DNA from 2 places in the Paenibacillus sp. P4_E11 genome. Region 2 is predicted to be linked to the other one. Evidence: riboswitches for the same ligand, from Rfam matches in the RefSeq annotation. Region 2 holds a riboswitch; the other holds the start of a gene.

Region 1 (7,373 bases), on a different contig from region 2:
CTGGAAGGAAAGGTTTTACATCATTATAGAAATCGATTACTATAAAGAAGGAATAACGATGAACCATATATGCACAGTGACGAACACAGTGAAGGTGGGGATTGAGGGCGATGGAGCTACGTATACACGATTTGGAAAGTTTGGTGCTCGGCATCTATGATGTGAAGGACCAGTTGAAGCAGCATGTATATCAACGTTCGGCTGAGGCTTTTGCTGCTGGAGATCGTGCAAGAGACGCTATCCAGACGTTGAAGCAATTGGATCAGAGAAGGGCAGCGGCGCGCGAGGCGTTCCTTGATGGGATCGGAGGACTGCCACATACGGATGAGCCCCTGAGTGCGAGAGTTAGCGGAGTCACACAAATCGAAGGCATACGAATTGAAAATATCGTATTCCAATCGCGACCGCAGACATATGTGACGTCCAACATGTATATCCCAGACGGCCTTGTTGAGCCTTCTGCCGCGGTATTGTTCGTATGTGGGCACTTTGCCGAAGGCCGATTGGCAGCCGAATATCAGTCTGTCTGTCAAACGATTGCCCGTGCCGGTCTAATCGTTCTCGCCATCGATCCGATCGGGCAAGGTGAACGCTCCAGTTATTATGATCCGGCTACTCAACAGATGCCTGTACTTCGCACCACCGCTGATCACGAGCAGGCTGGAGCGCAGTGTTGGCCGCTCGGTGACGGTTTGGCGCGTTATTTTATTCATGATATTATCCGCGCGGTCGATTATATGTGCACACGTCCTGAGATCGATCCGGCACGAATCGGTATAACGGGCAACTCGGGAGGCGGCTTACAGACAAGTATGGCAATGCTGGTCGAGCCACGAATCGCAGCAGCAGCGCCGGCCACGTTTATCATGAGTAGAGAGTCGTATCTATACGTGGGACACGCGCAGGATGCTGAGCAAATCTGGCCTGGTATGACGGCTCTCGGTTTCGACCATGAGGACCTTGTACTGGCGATGGCACCCAAACCCGTGTTGGTGCTTGCCGCACAATACGACTTCTTCCCGATAGAAGGGACTAGGCGGACCGTTGAGCGGACGAGACGATTTTGGACGATGTACGATCAGACGGAGCGTTTGGCCTTATTCGAGGATAAGAGCCAACACTGTTATTCGGAAGCAATGGCGAACGCGGCGGCCGCTTTTTTCGCTGAGCATTTGCTAGGTCGGATAGGTGTCCCGGAACGCGCAGCGGCGATTGTACAGGTAGACGTCGAGCGGCTTCTATGCACCACTGGGGGGCAGGTGCGGGGTGAATATGCCGATGCGCGCGGACCTTTCGAAGAGAATATGGACCAGCTCTGTCAATGGGAAGACAGTCGTGCTGTGCGATCTGGACCGGATCAGAAGGAACAAGCCCTTGCTTGGCTCCGACGGAAAGTAATCGCGGCAAGGACTAGCTGCGATTTGAATCCACGTCAACTGTCTGTGGCTTCCGTTCACGAACTGGAGGTCAGCAGTTGGTTGTGGTGGAGCCAAGCAGGATTGTTCAATCATGCCTATATGTTCCGAAGAAGTAACTTCATCGGGCAGAAGCTCCCTGTAGTTATTGCGGTATGGAAGCGTGGAACGCGCGAACTGTCCGCGCATTGGAACTGGATTAGCGAGACAGCGGCCGCTGGGAAAGTAGTCGTGGTGCTTGATGTTGTCGGGGAAGGCGCTGTCACCCCTAACGCAATTAGTCCAAGTGGACTGTATGACCGATTCGGCACGATTCATAAGCTGACAACAGATTTGTTCTGGCTGGACGACAGCTTGGCAGCGCTTCGTACCTACGATGTACTGCGCTCGATTGAGCTGGTCGCCCAAATGGATGATATCGATGCCGATGCGATCCAGCTCTACGGTGAAGGCAAATTCAGCTTGTATGCACAGCTTGCCAAAGTACTTGATCATAAGGGACTAGTGCGCGGGCTTACTGTCCACCATGGACTGACAAGCATAGCGGATTGGCTTCGCGATCCGTTCTATGATAAGCATGATGTACTTGGCACCGTTATGCCAGGTATGCTCAAGTATTTTGATCTTCCGGACTTATTACTCTGGCAAGAAACTTAATCCACAAACATGACTCGGGTGATCGGTCCCACACAAGGCACCTCCCATCCCTGTCCGTAATAACAAATAAAAGAACTCTGTTCTCTTATTTGCCTGTATAAAGCCAATTAGAGAGAAATAGAAGAACTCAGTTCTCCTATTTCAATAAAAAACACCATTTTCCAAATCCGAATGACAAATAGAAGAACTGAGTTCTCTTATTCTCTCCGGAAATTACCGCGGCAGACGAATAGGAGAACTCAGTTCTCTTATTTGAACCTATTTTTCAACCCGGTAGATTATATAATCTCCTTCAGTTTGCCCCGTCACATAAAAGGGATAGTCCATCGCCGTCTGCACCAAATGTACAGCTTCAACACCGCATAGAGACTCTACCATATACAGCCCAAGATCGATAGAAGTAGCTACACCTCCGCCAGTGATCACGTTCCCATCTCTAACGATTCTCGCATGTACGACTTCGCCGCAGTATGGCGTGAGCAACTCGTAAGCTGGGGCATTCGTCCCATCCCGCTGCTCGCCCGCCGCTCCGCAAGCTCCGGCTTAATCCACAAACAAATGACTGGGCCGGAACTGCAACATAAATTGTTCCACCTCACCGCGAATCCGTAGCAACTCCTGCTCATCCTCAGCAGCACGAGTCGCCCGTACGATCCAATCCCCAACAAGGACCATTTCCTGCTCACGCATCCCGAGTGTCGTGACCGCGGGTGTACCCAGTCTCACCCCGGACGGATACCAAGGTTTGGTGTCGCCGGGAATGGCATTCTTGTTCACGACGATTCCGGCTCTCTCCAGGCGAATGGCCAGCCAGTGGCCGTCCTTGACGTTCAAGCCGCGGGTGCTGTTCACCACATCCATCAAGATAAGATGGTTCTCTGTGCGGCCACCCATAAGCGTGAACCCAGCGTCTCGCAGCACCTCGGATAGCGCCTTGGCATTACGTACGACCTGCCCGGCGTATTCCTTATATTCCACGCTCATAACTTCCTTGAAAGCAATCGCCATCGCGGCGATCGTGTTCATATGCGGCCCGCCTTGCAAGCCGGGGAATAAGGCCTTATCAATCGCTGGGCCCAGCTCTTTGCGGCATAAGATAAGGCCAGCGCGTGGGCCGCGCAAAATTTTGTGTGTGGTCGTGGTGACGATGTCGGCATATGGGAATGGATGCTCATGATAGCCAGTCACACACAATCCGCATATATGAGCGATGTCTGCGACGAGCAACGCCCCGGTTTCGCGAGCGATTTCCCCCAGTTGCTTGAAGTCGATATGAAGTGGATAGGCCGTCGCTCCGCAAATGATCAGCTTAGGCGAATGCTGGTGAGCTAACTTCCGAATTTCCTCGTAATCCAGCTCATACTTGGCATTCAACCCATACTGGACAGCGTTATATACGGCTCCAGTAATATTGACGTTATGACCATGCGTCAAGTGCCCGCCATAGTCCAGAGACAATCCGAGGAACGTGTCACCCGGTTTCAAAAACGCGCTCAATACAGCCAGATTAGCCGGCGAACCGCTTAAAGGCTGAACATTCGCGTGGTATTTTTCCGGATTCGGCGTGAACAGCTGGAGAGCGCGTCGAATCGCCAACCGCTCCAATTCGTTCGTATTGTCCTGCCCTCGGTAATACCGACCGTTCTTTTGCTCCCCACGTTCCCCATCCGCCCAGAGATAAGGGTAACCCTCCGCGTACTTGTTCGTGAAAGAGGTCGCTAGCGCCAATTGCACAGCCCTAGAGCTGTAATTCTCCGAGGGGATTAGACTCAGTGTACGGCGTTGGCGGCGGCTCTCAGCTTGGATAAGACTTCCCACTTCCTCATCCTGCTTGTTCAAAAATTCCGTCATGTTCTCCAATGTGATCACTCCTGCTACAGTAATTGACGAAACACAAAAAAGAGCGCCCCGATCTCTCGATCGTGCACTCGCCCAGGCGTACGGCACATATTCCGTGTGCTCCCCCATGGTTGCCCATGTTCCGCCAGTTACACACAGTTTGGTTCGTTGAGTATATATTATCCAATATTCAGAAAATTGGCAATAGTTAATTTGAATGGAATATCATACATGTGCACCCACCTCCAAAGTCTTAATGTAATATTCAGCTTCCTGTGCTATCGTGAAGAGACATACTACAATAGCGATCCGAATAAAGGGGATAACGATGAGAGGGAAGAAATTGCAGTGGTTGATGGTGTTCTCGGCGATCTCAGGTCTCGTATGGATGGCGGGATTGGCATGGACGTTGAAGGATTATTTCGGTGGCGGGGATCCCGTTGTGCTTCAGGTTAATCCACAGTCGACTTCGCCTACTGCGCCTCAGTCGCTGCCTGCTCAAGCGGGTGTACAAGCAACGCCTGCTGTAGCCAAGCCGGGAACATCTCACATCCTGGCGCTAGGCGATTCGCTAACACGAGGGTTCGGAGATTCCGAAGGAAAAGGGTATGCCGGTAAGTTCGTCGATCTGCTCCTCGCAAATAACAAGCAGGAGCTCGTGCTGGACAACCTGGGTGTGAACGGACAGACGTCCAGCCAACTAATCACTTTGCTTCAGCAAAAGGATGTGCAAGAGAAAGCGAAGGCATCGGATACACTGCTCGTCAGCATAGGCGCCAACGATCTGTTCCGGGGTGGAGAGACGCTGCTCAACTTGGATTTGAAGAAGATCGCCACGATACAGGCCGACTATAACAAGGAGTTGCTTAAGATCGTAACCCAGCTTCGGGAGCTGAACCCGAACGCCACACTCTTCCTGATCGGACTGTATAATCCTTTCATCGATCTGAAGGATTCCGCGACGACAAGCAAGATTGTTCGGGACTGGAACTATGCCGCAGCTGAGACGCTATCGGCTTTTCCGAGAACCGTGCTCGTCCCGACGTTCGACTTGTTCCAGCTTCAAGCTCGGAACTTACTGTACATCGATCAGTTTCATCCGAATGCCGAAGGATATCGGCTCATGGCGGAACGAATAGCGGCCTTAATCAAGCAACAGGGGGCGAGCGGATGAGCGAGATCACATTATCGGTGCAAGGACTGCGGAAGACGATCGGAAAGCGGGAAATCATTAAAGGCCTGGATTTTGAGCTGAAACAGGGTGAGGTGTTCGGCTTTCTCGGTCCGAATGGCGCGGGCAAAACGACGACTATCCGTATGCTCGTGGGCTTGATTAGGCCAACAGCCGGCACTGTGCGGGTGTGCGGATACGACGTAGACAAGCAGTTTCCCGAAGCGATGAAGAACTTGGGCTGTATCGTCGAGAATCCCGAGCTCTACGCATACCTGAGCGGGTGGAACAATCTGATGTATTTTGCCAGAATGCTGGATGGGGTCGACGAGACCCGGATTCGTGAGGTGGTGCAGCTCGTGGGCTTGAGTGCCCGAATTCACGATAAGGTGAAGACGTATTCACTCGGCATGCGCCAACGGCTCGGCATTGCACAAGCGCTGCTCGGCAGGCCGAAGGTGCTCATTCTGGACGAACCGACCAACGGGCTCGATCCGTCCGGGATTCGTGAGATGCGAGAGTTTATCCGATTCCTGGCGGAACACGAGGGTCTTAGTGTCTTCGTCTCCAGTCATCTATTGGGCGAAATTCAACAGATGTGCGATCGGGTGGCGATCATTTCCAGTGGGATAGTCGTTCGGGTCGGGGCAGTGGATGACTTATTGGCCCAGCAGGAGCGGCTCAGATGGCGGGTAACTCCGTTCGAAGAGGGAGCCCAAGTATTGCAGCAACTGACCGGACAAGCCGAGATTGTCGAAGATGCCATTCTCACCCCATACATGGAGCAGCAGATCGGGGAATGGAACCGGGAGCTTGTGCTGGCCGGCGTTGCTGTGCTGGAAATGTCCCGCAAGCTTCCATCCCTGGAAGACTTATTCCTCGAGCTGACTGGAGGGCAAGGCATTGATTAATCTGATCTATAATGAGATGGTCAAGCTGACTGGGCGAAGAAAATTGATTGTCGTCACGCTCATTATCGGCGTCTTGATCGCCGTGTTCACATATGCTCAATACCAACAGGCGAAGGAGAATCAGAAACGGTTCGGTAATGCAGACTGGCGTGTCGTACTGGAGCAGCGTATCAAAGGTTGGGAGAGTCGGGCGAACAATATTCGCACGCCAGACGATCAGCGCAAGGAACTAACTATTCGCATTGCTCAGCAGCGATATTATCTCGACGCCAACGTGAACCCTTCCGAGCCTGGAGCTCCGACATTCGTCCGGAACTTCGTGGAGAATGGTACCACTCTCCTCCTTCCGCTTATGATGATGGTCATAGCCTCGGATCTGGTCTCCTCGGAGCATAGCGCTGGCACAGTCAAGGCACTGCTCACTCGTCCGGCGAGGCGATGGCGCATCCTGCTCAGCAAATACTTGACCCTTGTGCTAGCGGTTTCGTTCGTGATTACAATGTTCGGCCTGTTCTCGACACTTATATCCGGGATGGTGTTCGGTTTCCAGGGCTGGGAGGCCCCAGTGTTGACCGGATTCTCCATGTCCGGGGAACAGATGGACCTCTCCGGCGTTCACTTCGTCCCACAATGGCAATATATCGTGATGGAATTCGGACTAGCCTGGTTCGTGTCACTGGTCGTGGCTACCATATCGTTCATGCTCTCGGTCCTGGTCCGCAGTACGGCGGCAGGCATGGGTATTATGCTCGCATGTCTCATCGCCGGGATGATACTAAGAGGAATGGTCGAGTCTTGGGAATCGGCACAATATTTGTTCATGGTCAATCTGGACTTGATCAAATATTTGACCGACGCCGCGCCGCCTATTCAGGGGATGACACTCGGATTCTCGCTGCTCGTCCTGTTGGTATGGGGAGTTGCGGCATTAGTCGTATCGTTTGTTTCGTTCACAAGAAAAGACGTATATTGATTTACGTTGATGGCTCGAGAAGCTCTTGGGCGGCGCGTCGGCACGTGAAGAGTAGGATGAGCTGGGCGAGTATGCCAAGTATACTTGTTAGGATTGTCGCTGGAGTTGTGAATGAGGCCAACCCATTAATCGTAAAAGGCACATACAACAGTGTACTTGCGCCTATCACGATGTACAACCAGCGACGACCTTTCAAGATGCGGGCCCATTCGTTCGCGTTTGCTTCGACAGCATGACGAGACATTTCCAATAAGAAGGTACTGACCATGATCAGCATGAGCAACATCATCAGACTGCCATAAGCGAGCATGGGGATGGAACTGCCCAGCTTCGCACTGGGATGTCCCAGCACGGGGAAGATTTCTTGCAAAGACAACAGCAGCAGCATAATTGCAAAAGGCCTTCCT
Region 2 (7,373 bases):
ATCACATGCAACTCGACGCAGTGCATGGTTCGGAAGCCGACCACGGGGGGATATGAGCGCTACGGTTCGGTAAATTCTCTGTCGTCCGGCACCTCCTTGTCGGATGGGACGCAAGTGCTCGTCGAAATGCCTTCAGCGAGCGCTGCGGCTATGGGCTTGAACGGGGCCGGCAAGTATACGGGTGCGGTCACGATGGGCAGCACTGGAACGATTAAGCTGTATGTGCCTTCCTACACGCAGCTCAAGGTGGACGGCACTGTCGTCTCGTCTGGCGTAAGCTACAGCTCGGCCACAAAGCTTCTCACCATTAGCAGCCTGTCGGCCGGCGTGCACCAACTCGAAATTTCGCTCTGAAACAGTACCCGGTGCCGGACTTAGTCGTGACAAGAACATAGTTCAGGTACGCCACTTCATTGGGATGAGAACCCTTGGCGTATAGCCCGACGTCTGGCAATTATTATTATTGACTTTATTACCGAGTGACCGATGTTAATTTCCACGGTAGCGTAAATAGAGGAACTGCCCGCATAGTAAGCGGGCAGCAGGTATAATTGGTCCGTCCAGCCTTTTCAGTTATAGGTTAACTTTCCTTTATACGTGATGCGATCTTGCGATTTGATCTCAATTGTACTGCTACCGAGCTTTTTCTTATCCTTATAGGCACTCAAATCAATTAAACTCTCTATTGCCACTTTAGAAAGATCGCTTTCTGCCACAGGATTCCAGTAGATCGTGATGCCTGACTTAACGGTTGTCTCTTGCCCCAACGGTATCACCCTAGAACCCCCCCATGGATTCCATAATAACAGCGTTCCCTCTGAGGTTCGCAAACTAATCTTGTCTGCATCCTTACAAGTAATTGTTATAGGAATGCCCGGCACACTACTCATATTCATGGAGTATTGACCAAGCGGGAAGTCTACATCTGGGCTTACCAATATAGGAGCACCGTCTGCCGCATAAGCAGTGATTACCAACCTTTTATATAGACCACTACTATCTTTATCACCCTTGTGAAAAATCAGCTGTGTTCCAATGGCAAGGAGGAATACAACCAAGCAAGAAGCAACAACCATTGCGACCTTACTCCGAAGTTTACGAGCAACTGTTAGAGAACCATCAGTACTCGAAATGACTTGGCTAATTATCGTGTTTTTGAACTCTTCATCCGCCTTTATTCCGTTCATCTCGTTCACATACTTAGTTCTAATCGTCATCATCCAATCCTCCCATTATCTTTGTTTTCAGTAGCTCCGTTGCACGTTTCAGCTGAGTCCTAATCGTGCTTTCTTTGAGGTTCAAAGTTCGGAAATCTCAGTTGCTTTGTAGCCTTCATAATAATATAAATGGATGACCAATCTATATTTCCGGGGGAGTGTAAGAACAAACGACACGACATCTTTACTTTCTGTATGCTTGTTTGGCAGACCCTCAATAGGTGAGAACCATTTTTTCCACGGACTTCTGATCACGTCTTTGCACGTATTCATCGTCACTCGAATGATCCAAGCCTTTTCATGCTCAGCATCATTAAAGGGACGTTGGTATTTGAAAAGCTTGATATACACTTCCTGGCACACATCCTGTGCGTCGGCTAGGTTTCCGAGGTACGTAAGCGCCAACCGCAGCACCATATCAGCGTATTTGTTCACTAAGATTGCTAATTGTTCATTCTTGCTTATATCGTTGTTTCCCATTGGTACCCTCCTTCCATCCATAACACGTTTAAATTTGGGAAAACGTTTCACTGAACTAAAATAATTATTCGTGCTTCAAAGTAGATGAAAGAATAGACTGCTAAAATTCCGCTGCCGTTATTGAGAATAACTGTTAGTTTCTGCAATTCCTTTGATGCATTTTATCTGCTCCATCTTCATCAATCCATTCTCCTCTTTGCGTGCCTGCAAGGACGATATAAAGAAAAGGAGCATCCAGATGCCTCCCTAACCGGCCGGGGGCGCCGGAAACACGCCGACGGATCCGGACACCCTCCTTATTAGCCCAGTAACAAATCGAAGCTGCCGATTACGCCGGCAGCTTCGTCCTCGTTTATCATTCCACTAACGTTCTTCGTTAGTTTAAGCCGGTTTTAAACCTTCCCTTAAGTCACGTATAAAATTACTAGCGAATTCTTGCATTTCTTTATAGATAGTTTGGGCCTCTGGCAAATAGCATTCACCTTTACCAAGGACATATTCCTCAAAGTAATCTAACGTCTGTTCAAGCGTTTGCCCTCTCGCAGTTCCGGTACATAGTGATTTAACCATTAAGTACGTTTTTCCTCCTTCAATCATATGTGCATCATGAAGAAGTTTTCCTTCCAACGTCTCAGCAACCTCATCTTTTTGCGATTCCCAAGAAATCCTAACAATTTTTTCAATTTTCTCCGTATCTAGTCCTTGCTTCACTAGATACTCCCTGATTAAATCTTCTCTTAAATAAATAAAACCATGGAAATAGCAACCATACATAATTGATTCTAGGTCCGTTATCTCTGGATAAAGCTTAAGTAGTTTCTTTGCTGAAGTAAGCATTCTTCCAATATGACTCAAGTTGTGCATGATGTCTTTTTTTACGTAAAATGGGCTTACAAATTCAAGAAGACTTCCCTCATTAATCATGAGACCACTCCTTAACATTTTGAACCATTATACAGATTATTCCATATAGTAACAACTGATTTTTAATTATTTTTCTGCATTACCCTGTCAGATAGCTTAATAAAAAGTTGTGCACGGCGAATTTTGATTTCTTCGTTGTACACTGTTTTCGAATATACCGCCTACTGTAAACCGCAATGAAAAAACCGTGCGTTATCTATGCAACCAATCGTAGAAATTGCACATTTACTTCTTATAACAACGTACATAAGACAAACTAAAAATGACATATAAATGTCTATAAATGAAGCTGCGAGTGAGGAGAGTATTTGATGTTTAAACCACATCCCAATAGTACCGCAATTGTAATCACAGACCCGCAAAATGACTTTATGAGTCCTGGGGGAAGAGGCTATCATCTGACTAAAGGAACTATTGAACGAAACAATACTATACAAAACCTTGAACTATTAATGAGAACTGCCATGAATAAGGGATACCAAATTTTCATATCGCCCCATTATTTATACCCTCATGATTATGGCTGGCAATTTACAGGAAATGAACAAAAGATGCTTTTAGGTCTTAGAATGTATCATGTGGCAAATGCGTACACACCACCGTCATTTGGAGCTGATTTTGTTCATTCTTTCAAACCTTATATTTTTGATAGAAGAACCGTCATAGCAACTCCTCACAAGGTTGCCAGCCCACAAACAAATGACTTGGAATATCAGTTGCGACAACATAGAAAAGAGAAGATAATTATTGCAGGGGTGCTTTCCAACGTTTGTGTAGAGTCCCATATGAGGCATCTAATCGAAACTGGTTTTGAAACAGCTGTTGTATACGATGCCACGGCAACAATTAGTGAAGAGGATTTTCAAGCTGCCGTTACGAATTACAAAGCTTTTGCCAGTGCTACTTGGACAACACAGGAAGCTATTTCACACTTATAAAACCTTGACTGCTTTGCAGTATCCCCAACGTTTATCCCTAGTACAACCCTGAACAGTTCCACAAGTTGATTGCTTTTTAGAAAACGTGGGCATAATTCGTCGAACCTCCTCTAATCTGTTAGGAGGGGTTAATCGCATATGAACTGTGACGCATAGGAGAGCACTTTTTTCAAAGTGTCCCTTCTACGCGTCACAGTTCAGCTTAAAAAGTTGATCCCTTTTATACGATCGTTTCGTATTGTTATCGAATTTGTTTTTTAATATATCGCCTACACGAAACCAAAAAGAAATTTACCTTTCGGTTCGCTGTTTATTACACTAATTATCCATGAAAAAAGCCACATTCGATAAGTGGCTGCGAGGGATTTATATTCAACTATCGTGCCCGTTAGTTTAATCTCTTTTCCAGTCATACTCCATAATATTTGCGGCTTTTATAGCTCTATCTTCGCCCAGTATTTTTTCTACAACATACAGTGCAGCATCCATGCCAGCGGATACTCCAGCGGATAATACAATTTTCCCATTATCGACATAGCGAGCTTCTTCAAATATTTCAGTAGAAGTAGGTACAACATTCCTTAATTCATTGATAGCCAAACGATTTGTTGTAACCTTTAAACCATCTAATAATTTGGCTTTTGCTAAAATTAAGGCTCCAGTACAGACAGACAGGATGATTTCTACATCATTTGATGCTTCTCGAATCCAGCTCGTAATCGTTTCATTGTTCATTTCTTTTCTTGAACCCCAACCTCCAGGAATCACCAATATATCAGGTTTAGGACAGTTAGCGATAGTATAAGCTGGATTAATGCTTAGACCTCCCAATGTTTTTATCGAACTGTCATTTTCCGCCACAGTGTAAACTTTGAAATCTTGGCCTCTATTACTTCCTGCAATAAAAACTTCAAATGGTCCTGCAAAATCCMAAGGTTCAACCTGTTCAAAAATTAATATTGCTACATTTCTTGCTTGCCRTGCCTGTTCCATATCATCATCTCCCATAAAATAAATAAAAGCATTCGGTCTAAGACCAAATACTCTGCCCAGGCGTACGGCATATGAATTATGTGCTCCCTCGTGGTTCTCCACGTTTACGCCAGTCGCACATACCAAATATATACTTCATTATAGTCTGAAAATTTATACTTAAGCAAGCATTTGTTGCGTTATCCTGCCCGTTCGTTTAACGGTCTTTGCAGCTCACATTTGTTACTTCTATCCGATAATGTCCAAAAATTGATGATCTCTACTGTCCAAAGGTTGCCGGGAAACGTGGCCGATCCGAATATTAGAGTGGGAAAGCCGGTGAACCGGCTTTCCCACTCTAATATTGTTTAAACGAAGCAGATCTGATAGGTGTCCGTCTTCCTCAAGTTGAACCGTGCTTCTCTCATAATGACATACCACTCGCGATCAAGCTCGATTCGGCAAGGAATGCCACGATCCCCGATGCGCAGCTCAAAGCATTCTCCACAATGAACGACGAACGAGCCACCACTACATTAACAATTGGAATGACAAGTTAAAGCCTTATTCCGATCATCCGGAAATTAATAAAGTACTTGAGCATATCCACAATCATTATTGGAGCAACATTACTCTGAAATCACTGGCCAAACAGGTATCGATGAACGAAGAATATTTAAGCCGATTGTTCAAACGAAAAATCGGTCAAACACTCATTCATTATTTGCAACAGTTGCGGGTCAACCACGCCAAAGTGTACTTAGAACAACCCGATTTACCTATCGGCATAATCGGTGAGCAGGTGGGATTTGCCAATCAGAGCTATTTCTTTGAAGTATTCAAACGTTGGATGAATACAACTCCGAGCGAATATCGCGAGACCCGATGCGCAGCGCATTCGGCAGTTCCCCCTCCCCTCGGATCTAAGTAAAATAGAGCCTGAAGATGTAATAGCGGGATGGAAAAAGTCCATGAAACGGCATTCAGGTGTGCGTAGGGCTCATTTAAGGATGAAATCCTGCGAATACACGAGCTTACGTGTGGAAATCAATAGCCCTCTACTCCCGCTATATCTGATGAACTAATTTCTAAAATCTTGTCAAAAAACAATTCGTAGCAATCTGCAAACTGTTTTGGGCTTAATTGAACCGTGATTTTTATCGACATAATCCATCATGATTTGAGACCAGCGCCTTTTGCCACATTTTACAAGAATGTCTATAATACTAGTATCTCGCGAGAAATAGGTTAGGTACATGTAGCGGTGACCATGGTTTTCATGCATTCATTTAGTTACTCATGGCCGGACCGTTGTCAAGGGAGACGTCCCGCTCGCACGAGGTCGGCTATTCAGAGGAGGCGACCGTAGTGAATACGATCTGGTCCATTCGAACCGGAATTCGGGATTTCCTTGAGGCCATCTATCGAACTTGCCAATCATGGATTGTGAAATATCCGTTTCTTAAAACGGCGTATACGATTTTTTCCTGGTTGTCGCTAATCATGTTTGTTCTAAGCTTGTTTTTCGTTAAAGAATCGCGTACCATGATGGTTCAATATTTATGGTCGTTTTATGTGCTGCTGCAATTTTGGTTTCTGTGCCGGAGCAAAACGATGCCGTGGAAGCCAATCGTGCTGTTCGTTCTGGCAGGCGTTTTTCTTGTCGTACCGTTCACGACGCTTACAGTCAATTCTCTCCACGTGCTTTTCAGCGGAAAAACATCCGACACTTGGTCCATTGCCATTATTACGCCAATTTTCGAAGAAATGTGGAAGCTCCTTCCGCTAGGCATATTTCTGTTGTTCTCACGTCGAGCTTCCGCTTTGAGTTTAAGCGATTACACGCTTATCGGTGCGGCGACCGGCGTCGGCTTCCAACTGATGGAGGAGCTTTCCCGAAGGTGGCTAAGTTCCGGCATTCTTGCGAAAAAGTTCGGCTACAGTTTTACAATGCTTGGCGGCGAAACGATCCATTGGGACTTTTTCTCGCTGTTTCCCGGGCGTTTCGAAGAAAGTCTGTTTCCGACGCTAATGACCGTCAGTCATCCCGTACATACCGCCATGATCGCGCTCGCATGCGGAATTGCCTATCGGCTGCGCACAAGACTGACGAAATGGGTTTTTCTGTTCCCGGCAATCCTGTTGCTTTGGTCCATCCTGGATCACGCGGTATATAACGGCCAACACAAGCTGCCGGGTTGGGTGTTCCGGCTTCATGATTGGACCGGCAGCGGTTATAAAACTCAGCCGGCATTTCTTCTGATGCTGGCCGCTTCGCTCATTGCCGATTACTGGTCGCTGAATAAAATACGAAACCGCCTTCCGTCGCTGCCGAACGAGCCGTTTCTTAATCCGTTTATCGAGCTGTTGAATATGACCCGCTCTTTTTGTCTGGATCGGGGAAAATTCATCTATTGGCTCGGCTTTTACAGGGAGCGCAGGGAATTGGGATTTCATTTGCTCTACGGGAACGAGGAAGCGTCCACCCGGCAGGAGCCTATCCGCAAGCGGTTGGAAGTTCTTACCCGGGCGCTGACCGGACTCGCAGTGATTCTGCTTGTTGCCGGACTGATCGCAGGCATCGGGGCTCATGCGGGCGGAGGGGAAACGGCATGTTTCGCCTGCATGTTCGATTCGCTGCAAAATTGGTGGGATCGGCTGGAATGGTATGAACAAGGCGCGATCGTGCTCGGGGCCCTTGCCCTGTCACTGCTGTTCGTCGGATTTTGGCCGGCTTTGGGCATCGCGATGACAGCGGCGGGCATCGCCGGGAGCGGACATGAGATAGCCGGTTATATCCGCGATCCGAAAAAGCTGCTGACTCCCGAAAACATGCTTTCCG

What was found. Region 2 has a riboswitch for ZMP and ZTP ahead of AC1DWB_RS09600 (DJ-1/PfpI family protein). Riboswitches for the same ligand answer to the same signal wherever they lie in the genome.
Region 1: it holds a riboswitch for ZMP and ZTP, as region 2 does, so the genes downstream of both, AC1DWB_RS02575 (serine hydroxymethyltransferase) here and AC1DWB_RS09600 (DJ-1/PfpI family protein) in region 2, are expected to answer to the same signal.

The regions. Positions count from the first base shown of each region.
Region 1 covers NZ_JBFUIX010000003.1:165,155-172,527, reverse strand. The annotation lists gene AC1DWB_RS02585 (alpha/beta hydrolase family protein) at 111-2,072, shown strand; gene AC1DWB_RS02580 (hypothetical protein) at 2,331-2,498, opposite strand; gene AC1DWB_RS02575 (serine hydroxymethyltransferase) at 2,616-3,923, opposite strand; ZMP/ZTP riboswitch at 3,996-4,074, opposite strand; gene AC1DWB_RS02570 (GDSL-type esterase/lipase family protein) at 4,240-5,085, shown strand; gene AC1DWB_RS02565 (ABC transporter ATP-binding protein) at 5,082-5,993, shown strand; gene AC1DWB_RS02560 (ABC transporter permease subunit) at 5,986-6,966, shown strand; gene AC1DWB_RS02555 (hypothetical protein) at 6,968-7,373, opposite strand, start outside.
Region 2 covers NZ_JBFUIX010000017.1:72,166-79,538, reverse strand. The annotation lists gene AC1DWB_RS09625 (hypothetical protein) at 1-354, shown strand, start outside; gene AC1DWB_RS09620 (hypothetical protein) at 570-1,220, opposite strand; gene AC1DWB_RS09615 (RNA polymerase sigma factor) at 1,299-1,697, opposite strand; gene AC1DWB_RS09610 (hypothetical protein) at 2,079-2,621, opposite strand; gene AC1DWB_RS09605 (cysteine hydrolase family protein) at 2,933-3,559, shown strand; gene AC1DWB_RS09600 (DJ-1/PfpI family protein) at 3,953-4,552, opposite strand; ZMP/ZTP riboswitch at 4,600-4,679, opposite strand; partial or broken gene AC1DWB_RS09595 (DUF5348 domain-containing protein) at 4,900-5,034, opposite strand; gene AC1DWB_RS09590 (helix-turn-helix transcriptional regulator) at 5,031-5,462, shown strand; gene AC1DWB_RS09585 (PrsW family glutamic-type intramembrane protease) at 5,900-7,373, shown strand, end outside.